One region of the Metabacillus flavus genome, then DNA from elsewhere that is predicted to be linked to it. Evidence: riboswitches for the same ligand, from Rfam matches in the RefSeq annotation. Region 1 holds a riboswitch; the other holds the start of a gene.
The links. A riboswitch is a leader RNA that binds a small molecule or an ion and turns the genes downstream of it on or off. The one in region 1 is predicted to bind S-adenosylmethionine.

Region 1 (5,096 bases):
GCCTGGTTCAATCGATTTTATCTTTATCAAAGGATGCGACATTATGATTGTCACCTTTATACATTCCGAAGAAGCGGTTCCTCTCAGGCAAAAGCTGCTAAGACCCGGCCAGCCCGTAAGCTCTTGCCGCTACGAGAATGATAATAACGAAAGTTCCTTCCACCTGGGGTGCTATGAAGATGAACTCCTAATCAGCATTGCAAGCTTTTCGGAAGAAGTCATTCCGCTTCTATCTGGAGATCATCAGTACCGCTTGCGGGGCATGGCTACCCTGCAGGAATACCGAAACAGAAAGGCAGGCAGCTCTTTGCTTATTAAAGCGGAACAGGTGCTCGCCGAAAGAAAAGTGGATTTGTGGTGGTGCAATGCGAGAACAAGTGTGGAAGCGTATTACTTAAAGCAGGGATTGCATCCGGTTGGAGGAGTTTTTGAAATAGAAGGAATCGGACCTCATCAGGTCATGTATAAACAGTTAAAATAGGGATATCCAGTTGGTTTCCGCTGCAGGATGGCTCGCTCTTAGGAAAGCGAGCGCTTAAGTCTCCTCGGTCCCAAGTGCCTGCAGCCTATACCGCTTTTGTTCAAAAAAACAACAGTAATCTTTTAGGAAAGAGTCATTTTATTTAGCCAGCTTAAAAACAACTTAAGTCACTCCATCTTTTGATTGAAAATTTTAATTGAAAATCAGATTAACCTTAAGGTAAGAAAAAGAAGGAGGCGTCTAATAATGCCATTAGAAATATGGATTGCTATCGGAATAGCGCTATTTGGCGGGGCACTAGGAAGTCATATGAACAACAAGAAAAAGAGATAAAAAAAGCCTGCCACTCATTAAAGCTCGAGTAATGAGCTGGCCATTTATTTGATTTCCAGATGTTTTGTGCAATTATAAAGGCCGCATGACCACTTTGAGTCTTCTATTAGAAGATGCGTGATCGAGGTATTTTTTAATGGCTCACGTTCTTCATTCACCGGCGTTAGTTCCTGAAGAAGATGCCTGATAAATGAACCATGGGTCACCATTAGAATGTTCTTTCCGGGATGCTTCTTTAGGATCTCTTCAACAAATTCTACCCCTCTTTTTGTCACTTGCCTGGACTGCTCTCTGCCCAGGTCAAGTTCTCTCCAGCCAGTTCCCCATTTGTCCAAACGTTCAGCTTCTGTTGTTCCTTCAATTTCTCCGCCTCCAGTTTCCCGGATGCGTTCATCTGTTAACACCTCTAATCCTCCATGCTTCTTACTGATGAAATCTGCCGTTTGTTTTGCACGTAGCAGCGGACTCGAATAAAGGAGATCCCAATCTTCCCCCTTAAGACGTTCTGCCAGCATTTCCGCTTCTTTAAGCCCTTGTTCATGAAGCGGAATATCGGAGCTGCCCTGCGCTCTTCCCTCTATATTCCATTCCGTGATGCCATGTCTGACAATCCCCAACTTAGTCAATTATTCCACTTCCATTCTTTAAATTTCTTAGTGTTATAGACTATTTTATCGCGTTCTGATGGACAAGTCTCCATTGACACATTACATAGGCCATGATAATATACTTAAAACCAAGTAATTATATAGGATTAATTAAATTATCAAGAGTGAACGAGAGAACTGGCTCTATGACTTCACAGCAACCTCCATTTGGAAAGGTGCTCCTACCAGCAAAGCGCGATGCTTTGGCCGATAAAGAAATGTTGACCGTAAACTTTCTTAGCAGCCAATGCCAAAGAAGGTTTTTTTATTTGGCTGTTTCAAAGCTATCAAACAGAGTCTATTGTTTTAAGGAGGAAGGCAGTTATGAAAGAACTGAAAAGAGTAATGACTGGCGCTCAGTCCTTTTCCATTCATAAGAGTTCTGAACAGGCCATTCTTTTGTGCCATGGCTTCAACGGCACCCCTCAGAGTATGGAATCGCTGGGAGAAAAATTTGCCTCATTGGGCTATTCTGTTTATGCTCCCAGGCTTGCCGGACATGGTACATGTCCGTCCGATATGGAGCTTTGCTCGGTTCAAGACTGGTACCGCTCCTTGGAAACTGCTTATTTAAAATTAAGAAGCCGATTTAAAAAAGTATTTGTTATCGGACAATCCATGGGCGGCAGCCTGACGATTAAGCTTGCCAGCCAATTCACGCAAATCGATGGAATAGGTCTTATTAATGCAGCACTTGAAGTTCCAGAGTATGAAAAGATTGTGGGAGATACAGGTTTCATTAAAGAAGGACGGCCAGATATAAAGGATCCGTCTGTGGAGGAAATCGCTTATGAAAAAATACCTGTTAAAGCCATTTCCGAGCTGAGAAAAGCTATGAATGAAGCAAAAGTCAAGCTTGCAGAAGTCACGTGTCCAGTCGTTGTATTCTGTTCTCCGGAGGATCATGTTGTTCCTGCCGCCTGTTCTGAAAAGATTATGGAGTCCATTTCCGCCAACAGAAAAAAGGTGATTAGCCTTCCAAATTCTTATCATGTAGCCTCCATGGATTTTGACCAGGATTTGATCGTAAGAGAAGCCAATCAATTTTTTTCCATACAAAAAACAGCCCTTCCTGCTAATAGGAAGAGCATGAACGCCTGAATTCTAGGCTGCTTGAACCTTTTGATTAAGCAGCTTCGCTTGAATAAGCCGTCTTCTTACAGCAATTCCAATCCAGCTCGCCAGCGCCGCTTTTATGAGGCCAACTGCTACAAATGGCCAGACACCAACAGCAAGTGCCTTGTCCCACGGCAAACCTAAGACGATTTTTAGCCACACCGTTCCGAAGAGCAATGTAACCAGCATCCCAATCGTGTTTGCGGCGAGCGCAAACATGAGCGTAAACTTTGTTTTTTCAAGGAAATATCCTGTTAAAAACGCCGCCGCAATGAATCCGATTATGTATCCCCCGGTTGGCCCCGCCAATATGTGAAGACCGCCTTTCGCCTCCGCAAAGACAGGCAGGCCAATCATTCCAAGACCAGCATATACAGCCATAGCCAAGGCCCCATACCGGCTGCCGAGAATAGTAGCCGCAATTCCTACTGCTAATGTCTGTCCGCTAATCGGAACGATTGGAAGCGGAATTTCAATTTGTGCAAATACAGCTGTGATTGCCGCAAACATTCCAGATAAAATAAGCATGCGGAGCTTTTCCCTTTGTTTTTGCATCATTCTCTTCCCCTTTGTTAACCTTTATAAACTTAAAGTTAACATAAGGAATCGATTTCTGTAAAAGGTTTTACAGAATATAGGTTCCGCCATGCCACATTTTCTCACGGGGCTCCCTATTATTTTTTTCATAGAAAGAAACCGCGTAAATCCCTTTTTCATGATGACATTCTGATTTTCTAAAGCTTACGAACGTGTCTCCCAACGATATTTTCACGTCTTCACCCTCTTTTTCATCTTTCTCCAGCTGAAGCCACTCCGACCATTGAGAAGCCGCCTTCTCAGGATTTTCAGAGAGGTAGATGACTTCACGGATCATTTTTATTCCATTTGGGTGAGGCGCAAGTGCTCCCGTCCGAATTAAATCCTCTTTTCTAACTTCATCCGACTCGCCCCATTCGATGAAAAACGGCAGAGGAAATTCTGATTCCGGCTGTTCGGCGAAAAGCATCCTCCAGGAGATTTTGGTCCCGTCAGCCCTAGTCCGGCTTCCTGAAAAAGGACCTTTCACCGTAAGCCCTGCACCCTTCAATTTTTCAGCTAACACATCCATCTCATTGGTTCGAATGGCCATTTGACAAAGGCTTTCATTTTCCTGGCGGGCACACATTTGAATGAGCGGGTTGTCCGATTTTTCAGCCTTGTCTTTATCCTCAATTGCCAGAAATTCAAGATACGCGAGACTAAAATAGCTTAAACTGTTTGCTGTTCCCCAATTCTCATGGCTTCCCCCGGGAACTGTATGAAAACCGAGCAATTGAAATTCAGCTCCCGCTTGAACGGGCGGCTGTTTTACATAATGAACGATATGATCGAGCTTCATCTGCATCCCTCCCATTATTTAGTTTTATAGTAGAGGGATTTGGGAGAAATAACAAGAAAGCAGCTAATCTCTATAGTTATCCGTTTGGCGCTCCTCCTTAATTAGCAGTTCCCAGGAGCTTTTCCCGCGGTACTCCATTCCCCACCGATCCTTGAGCAAGCTTGCCGTTAGCCCAATAAATAAAAGACCCGCTGCAGCTAAAAGAAATTCAATCATCGTTCTCCCCCTTTTAGGTACAAGTGTATGTCAAGGGGGGAGTGGTTATGTTCGTTCGGAGGTTACTTTCCACCCAAAATACATCAGACAAAAAGGAACAAAAAACGAGCGATTCACTTCTTTTCCGACACATGAATATGAATAATAATACATGTTTATATAAATTAATCTTTATAAAATCACATTAAATCTATAAATGTATGCAAAATAACTAATATTAATTCATTTTTCTCTTTTTCTCTTGCTCAACCTGTGATAATCTTTTCTTGTATTGTAATTTTTTGATAGATACATAGAAAGGAAGGGGAACTATGGGTAAAAAGAGCTTGTCTATTTTAATGGCAATGATGGTGTTTTTCACATTTGGTTTCGCCCCGGTTCAGGCAATAACAACAAGTGAGTCTGTGTCAGCAGCAACTATGAAAGCAAGCCAGTCCCTCATCTCCATGACGGAAGAAAGAGAGATTGAAGTTACCGCCGATCTGGGTTATTCGGCAGACTTAAGCAAGCTGCAATGGACCTTTGGCGGAAAGCCTCTTGATCAGTGGAAGCAATGGGATCCTTCTGCAAAGAAATACTCCGGTTCACCTTACATTACGTTTTCAGAACCGCCTGCCTACATAGATGGAACAACCAAGATTAAAGCGAAACTGAAGTTCAGCCTCCTCTACGGAACAGAGGATGTCTCCCCAAGAAGTCTTCGCACGCTTTACCCTGCCTTAATCGGAACCTATGAATTAGCCGTAAAAGATCCTGCAAAGGGACAAGCCGCGAACGTTCCTCTTAAATTGAACGTCTATGATGAATATTTAAAATGGGATGAAATTAAGCCTGCCATCGATAAAATCAGCAAGGAAGCCATCAACGGCCGCTATGTTTCTTATCAAACGCTCGGGTCTTCATCTGAAGGAAGACCGATGCACTT
Region 2 (5,096 bases), 3.0 Mb from region 1:
CCGCCATCAGAACGACGGCGCCGTATTTATACAAAAACCCGATGAGCTTTTCCTTCATGGATGTCTTCCTTTCCACCGCTTGCGTAAAGCAGAATCTTGTCCTGTGTGGCTTCTTCTTTTGTCAGCTCTTTGACGATCCTGCCGTCATACATAATGAGAATCCGATCAGCGATGCCTAGAATTTCGTTCATTTCGCACGAAAAATAGAGAACCGCTTTTCGTGCTTCGGTTAATCGGCGGATGAGCTGGAATAGATCTTTTTTCGCTCCGATGTCGACCCCCTTGGTCGGTTCATCAAACAAATAAACCCTTGCGTCTCCATACATCCATTTGCCGATTGCAACCTTTTGCTGATTTCCTCCGCTTAAGTTTTCAGCAGGCGTCAAAGGAGAGTCCGCTTTGATTCCAAGCTCCGTGATGACCTGTTCAGCATGCTGTTTCTCTTTTTTCCGGTTCATTTTTAAAAACGAAGAGAAGGATTTCAAATGAGGAAACGACATGTTTTCCTGGATGGACTCATGAATGAAGAGCCCCTCCTTTCTCCGCTCCTCCGGGATTAGCGCGAATCCTGCTTTAATGGCTTCAGAAGGCTCCTTAATCCGATAAGGCTTCCCGTCTAAGAGAACCTTGCCTTTCTTCCAGTTGTTCAGCCCGAAAAGCGTTTTGGCAAGCTCTGTTTTTCCCGCTCCGACTAATCCGGCAACTGCGACGACTTCCCCCGCTGAAACAGAGAACGAAATGCCCTTCAGGCGCTCTTCATCCTCCAGCCCATCTACTTGGAGAAGGGTTCGGCCGATCTCCGTTCCCTCCTCCTGCATTTCCTGGGTGAGGGCACGGCCCAGCATGGTCTCGATAATCTGCTCCTGCGTGACCTCTGCTGTTTCAAATGTTTGAATAGTGCTTCCGTCTCTCATTACCGTAATCCGATTGCAAAGCTCGAATACTTCCGGAAGACGGTGGGAGATAAAGATACAGCCGACTCCCTGCTTCACAAGCCTCTGGATAATCGAGAAAAAATGCTTCGTTTCTTCAATTGACAGCGGTGCCGTCGGTTCATCAAAAATAATGATTTTCGCCTTGCGGACAAGGGCCCGCGCGATGAGAACCATTTGCTTCTGGGCAAGCGTTAATTCAGAAGCCATTTTCATAACCGAAATGCGGTCCTCCTGCAGCAGCTTCAGAGCCTCCTTCGCCTCTCGATTCAGCTTCTTTCGGGAAACCGTCCATTTTTTGGAGGAGGAGAAGGAGTCGAGCATGATGTTGTCAGCGACCGACAGCTGAGGAACGAGCGCTGTATCCACTTCCTGGTACACACAGTCGATTCCGAGTTCCTTCGCTTCTTTTGGCGAGCGGATCTGAACGGGCTGCCCGTTTACAAAAATTTCGCCGCCATCCTGCGTATAGGCACCTGACAGGATTTTCATCAGCGTGCTTTTCCCCGCTCCATTCGCTCCAAGCAGCGCACGAACTTCCCCGCTTTTCAGTTCAAAATGCGCATCCTTCAGCGCCTTAACACGGCCGAATGATTTGGAGATGTTTTTCATTTGCAGAAGGCTCATCCTTCTCCCTCCTTCTCTGTTATTTTCCTTCTTCCAGCTTTTTCAGCTTATCCGTATACCCCTGCTCGCTTTTTCCCCAGCCTTCCACGTGCTGATCCAGGTCATTCGTTGTCACCTGCTCCTTCGGAAGGGCTTCCTTCGTCACAAATACCGGCTTCAATTTCACTTTTTCCTCCACGCTGTCCCCATTGATTTTCTGATAAGCGTAACGGACCTGAATGCGTCCGATGTCTTTCGGATCGACAGCGGCAGAAGCGACCCATGGGCTGTTTTCCTTTTGGATCATCTGAAGATCCTCATCACTCATGTCAATTCCATACACTTTAATATCCGTTCTTCCCGCCTGCTCAAGAGCACGAACCGCCCCTTTTGCAAATTCATCCCAGGCTGCCCAAACAGCTGTAATCTCGCCTTTATTCGGATACTGCTTCAGGATCGCTTCCATCTGGGCCTGTGTATCGAGAGCCGTGTTTTGGGTTGCGGCACCAAATGCGGCCACTTCCTTAATGCCTGTGTTTTCTTTCAAAAATTGCTGATACGCGATCTGGCGGCGTTCCATCGGAGCAAATCCGGCCACCCAGATTTTCACGATGTTCGCTTTTCCGCCTGAATCTTTAGCCAGCTGATCAAGCGTCATCTGTGCCATTTGCTGGTCACCCTGTTCAATCGACGTTACACCCTTTGATTCCACCCCTGCATCAAACGCAACAACCGGAATGTTTTTGCTGATCGCTTTTTCGACACCGGCAGTCAGCGCTTCCTTCGTTCCGTGATCAATCAGAATCGCGTCAAACCCTTGATTAACCGCGGCATCCACATTGGACGCCATTTTTGCCAGATCGCCGTCAGATGTGAACACAACGGTTTGGCCGCCAAACTTTTCGGTCTGCTCTTTAACGCCTTCTATGTATTGAGCTGAGAACGTTCCAAGGTTCTGCTGCATAATAAGGGCGATTTTCTTTCCTGCAAGCGGATTGTCTTTGCTTGCCTTTGCTTTTGTTCCTGCCTGCTCGCCCACTTTCGGCTGGCATCCTGCAAGCATGGCGAGAATGAGAAGCGCTGCCAGAAGGATCTTTGCATATTTTTTTGTCATGATCTTACTCCCCCTAATAGAAATATTCCGGACGTTCTTTCGAGGGCTTTTCTTACCGGAAAAATAGGAAAAGCCCCTTTCTCATAAAGAAAGAGGCTTGAAGAATTAAAGTCGTCTTCTAAAGCCTCTTATCTCTCAGAAAGTAAAAACCTTTCTGTTGGAATTAGCACCGTGCCTTCAGGGTCAAAACCCTGGCGCGTCTTGCTTTCGCGCCCCGTCTCGCGACGGAATTACGGTCGGTTGCTGGGCATCATAGGGCCAAATCCCTCCGCCTGCTCTGGATAAGAGTGCAATCTGAATAGTATGAAATTTTATTTCCTGAGCTGAATGTTATCACCATTTTTTACAGCCTGCAACATTTTTTTGAAAAAACTTTCAATTCACTCGGGAGTAAATGGGTTTTGCCACAGGATTGCTGGAAATGCCTGCTTTATGCTGAAAGTGAATTTTGAAGGTCTTCAAAAAACTGAGGAGTTTATCAACGGCATTTCCAGCCTGGCTCAAACCGTCACACACAAGTGGAGACGGCATTCCGGTTTAAAGAATAGGCTATGTTAAAGCATTATGTTGATGAGACGCAAGCGGGAGCAGCCGGACAGGTGAGACCCCGCAGGCTCACCGCCAGTCCAAGGATAAGCGAACGCCTGCTAGCTGCAATCAACAGCCAAGTTTAACAGAGCTAAAGAATAAGAGAACCAGTCCGAAAACTGGTTCTCTCTCTTTCTCTTATGCCTTGAGCTCCGAATTTTCATCCGCTGCACGACCAGGAAGAAAGATCGTTACAGCAGATAAAATTCCAAATACAAGGGCAAAACCAATCAATACCCATACACTTCCCCAAAGCAAATTTGAATCCCCCAGTGAGATGACCGCTTTAAACCCGGCAATCGTATAGGTAAACGGAAGCCAGCCGCTGATTGCTTGAACTCCCTCAGGCAGCAGGATGACCGGCAGGCTTGCTCCGGTTGTGGTTATCTGTGCAACAGCCAGAATAAAGGCGAGGAATCGGCCAATGGTTCCTGCAACAGCGGTCAGGGCAAAGATGATAATCATGAAGACGAGACTGACGAAAACAGCGAATAGGATAAAATAGAAAGCGTTTTCAACTTGAAGCTGCAGAATAACTAGAGTAAAGATCGAAAGGACAAGTGCCTGAATGACGGCAAAAATCGCCATTTGGCCAAGCTTGCCCGCATACCAGCCAATGCCGGAGGCTTCTGCAGGCTTTTTGAAATCAGTTACAAAAGTAAGAAGCAAAATGCCAGCGAATAATGCTAATGACAAAATATAAGGTGCGGTTGAGTCACGATAAAATTCATATTCATTTACTGTTTCTGATGCGAGTTTTACAGGTGAGGAGAACATAGAAATGTTGTCGTCCCCCGCTTTAATGCTTCCGGTTTTCTCGGCTCCGCTAGCAAGACCGTCTGCAAGCTGGCCGCTTCCTTCCTTCAGCTTCAGAACGCCGGCGTCAACTTTTGTGACTCCGTCTGTCAGCTGGCTCCAGCCATTCTTGACAGTTTCATTTCCGCCGCTGACTTTAACCAGTCCCGTATGAAGATCTCCCGCTCCTGCGGTAAGGGTCCTCCACCCGGCATCTACTTCCGTGTTTCCGCTGTAGATTTTTTGTGTACCGCCATACAGCTCTGAGACTCCAGACTTCATCTCTTTCCATCCGGAATTCACTGATTGATTTCCGTTGCTTACTTGCGCAGCTCCGGCATTCAATTTTGCAACTGATGAGGTAAGCTCCTTCCAGGAAGAAGAAAGGGCCTGGTTTCCATTTGCAATCGCTTTTGATCCGGCCGCAAGCTTTGCTGCCCCTCCGCTCACCCGGGCTTGTCCTTCTTTTAGCTTTGTCATGCCGGCGGCCAGGGCATTCGCACCGTCTGACGCTTGTTTGACGCCGCCTGCTACTTGTGCGGTTCCTTCTTTCAAGAGTTTCGTATTTTTCGTAATGCTTTCTGTACCGCCTGCTACAATTTTGCTTGTTTCAAGCAGTGTGAGAAATTCACGGTCCGTTTTCAGCTGAGGATTTTTAGCAAGGTACGCTTCCAAACCTTGTGCAAGACCCTTTGCACCGGCAGATACCTGAGCTGCCCCAGCATCCAAATCACTCATGCCTTTTGCCGCCGCGCTGCTCCCAGGCGCAAGGACCGCAAGTCCATCCTTCAGCTGACCGCTTCCCGCTTCCGATTGCTTCAGTCCTTCAAGCACTTGGGCTGCGCCGACATTCAAGTCTCCGGCGCCCTTAGCCGCATCACCTGATCCGGCTGCAAGCTGATCGATTTTCCCTGAGCCCTGCTTTAACGATTGATAGAGCAGCCCTGTTCCATCCTTCACCTGCTTGGAGCCGTCTGCAAGCTTTTCAATGTCTCCGGACTTCCCTGTTAAGGATTCGAGCAGCGTTCCTGTCCCGTCGTTTACCTGTTTCGTACCCGCTG

Region 2: another riboswitch for S-adenosylmethionine. It lies ahead of J9317_RS02605 (sugar ABC transporter substrate-binding protein); the one in region 1 lies ahead of J9317_RS17810 (alpha/beta hydrolase).

The regions. Positions count from the first base shown of each region.
Region 1 is NZ_JAGVRK010000001.1:3,470,334-3,475,429, forward strand. Features, by position in the region: gene J9317_RS17795 (NAD(P)H-dependent flavin oxidoreductase) at 1-47, shown strand, start outside; gene J9317_RS17800 (GNAT family N-acetyltransferase) at 44-481, shown strand; gene J9317_RS17805 (histidine phosphatase family protein) at 859-1,440, opposite strand; SAM riboswitch class I at 1,575-1,678, shown strand; gene J9317_RS17810 (alpha/beta hydrolase) at 1,786-2,562, shown strand; gene J9317_RS17815 (biotin transporter BioY) at 2,566-3,132, opposite strand; gene J9317_RS17820 (VOC family protein) at 3,203-3,955, opposite strand; gene J9317_RS17825 (hypothetical protein) at 4,019-4,171, opposite strand; gene J9317_RS17830 (M14 family metallopeptidase) at 4,483-5,096, shown strand, end outside.
Region 2 is NZ_JAGVRK010000001.1:488,092-493,187, reverse strand. Features, by position in the region: gene J9317_RS02615 (ABC transporter permease) at 1-58, opposite strand, end outside; gene J9317_RS02610 (sugar ABC transporter ATP-binding protein) at 27-1,559, opposite strand; gene J9317_RS02605 (sugar ABC transporter substrate-binding protein) at 1,579-2,652, opposite strand; SAM riboswitch class I at 2,778-2,940, opposite strand; partial or broken gene J9317_RS20480 (hypothetical protein) at 3,052-3,210, shown strand; gene J9317_RS02600 (YhgE/Pip family protein) at 3,379-5,096, opposite strand, start outside.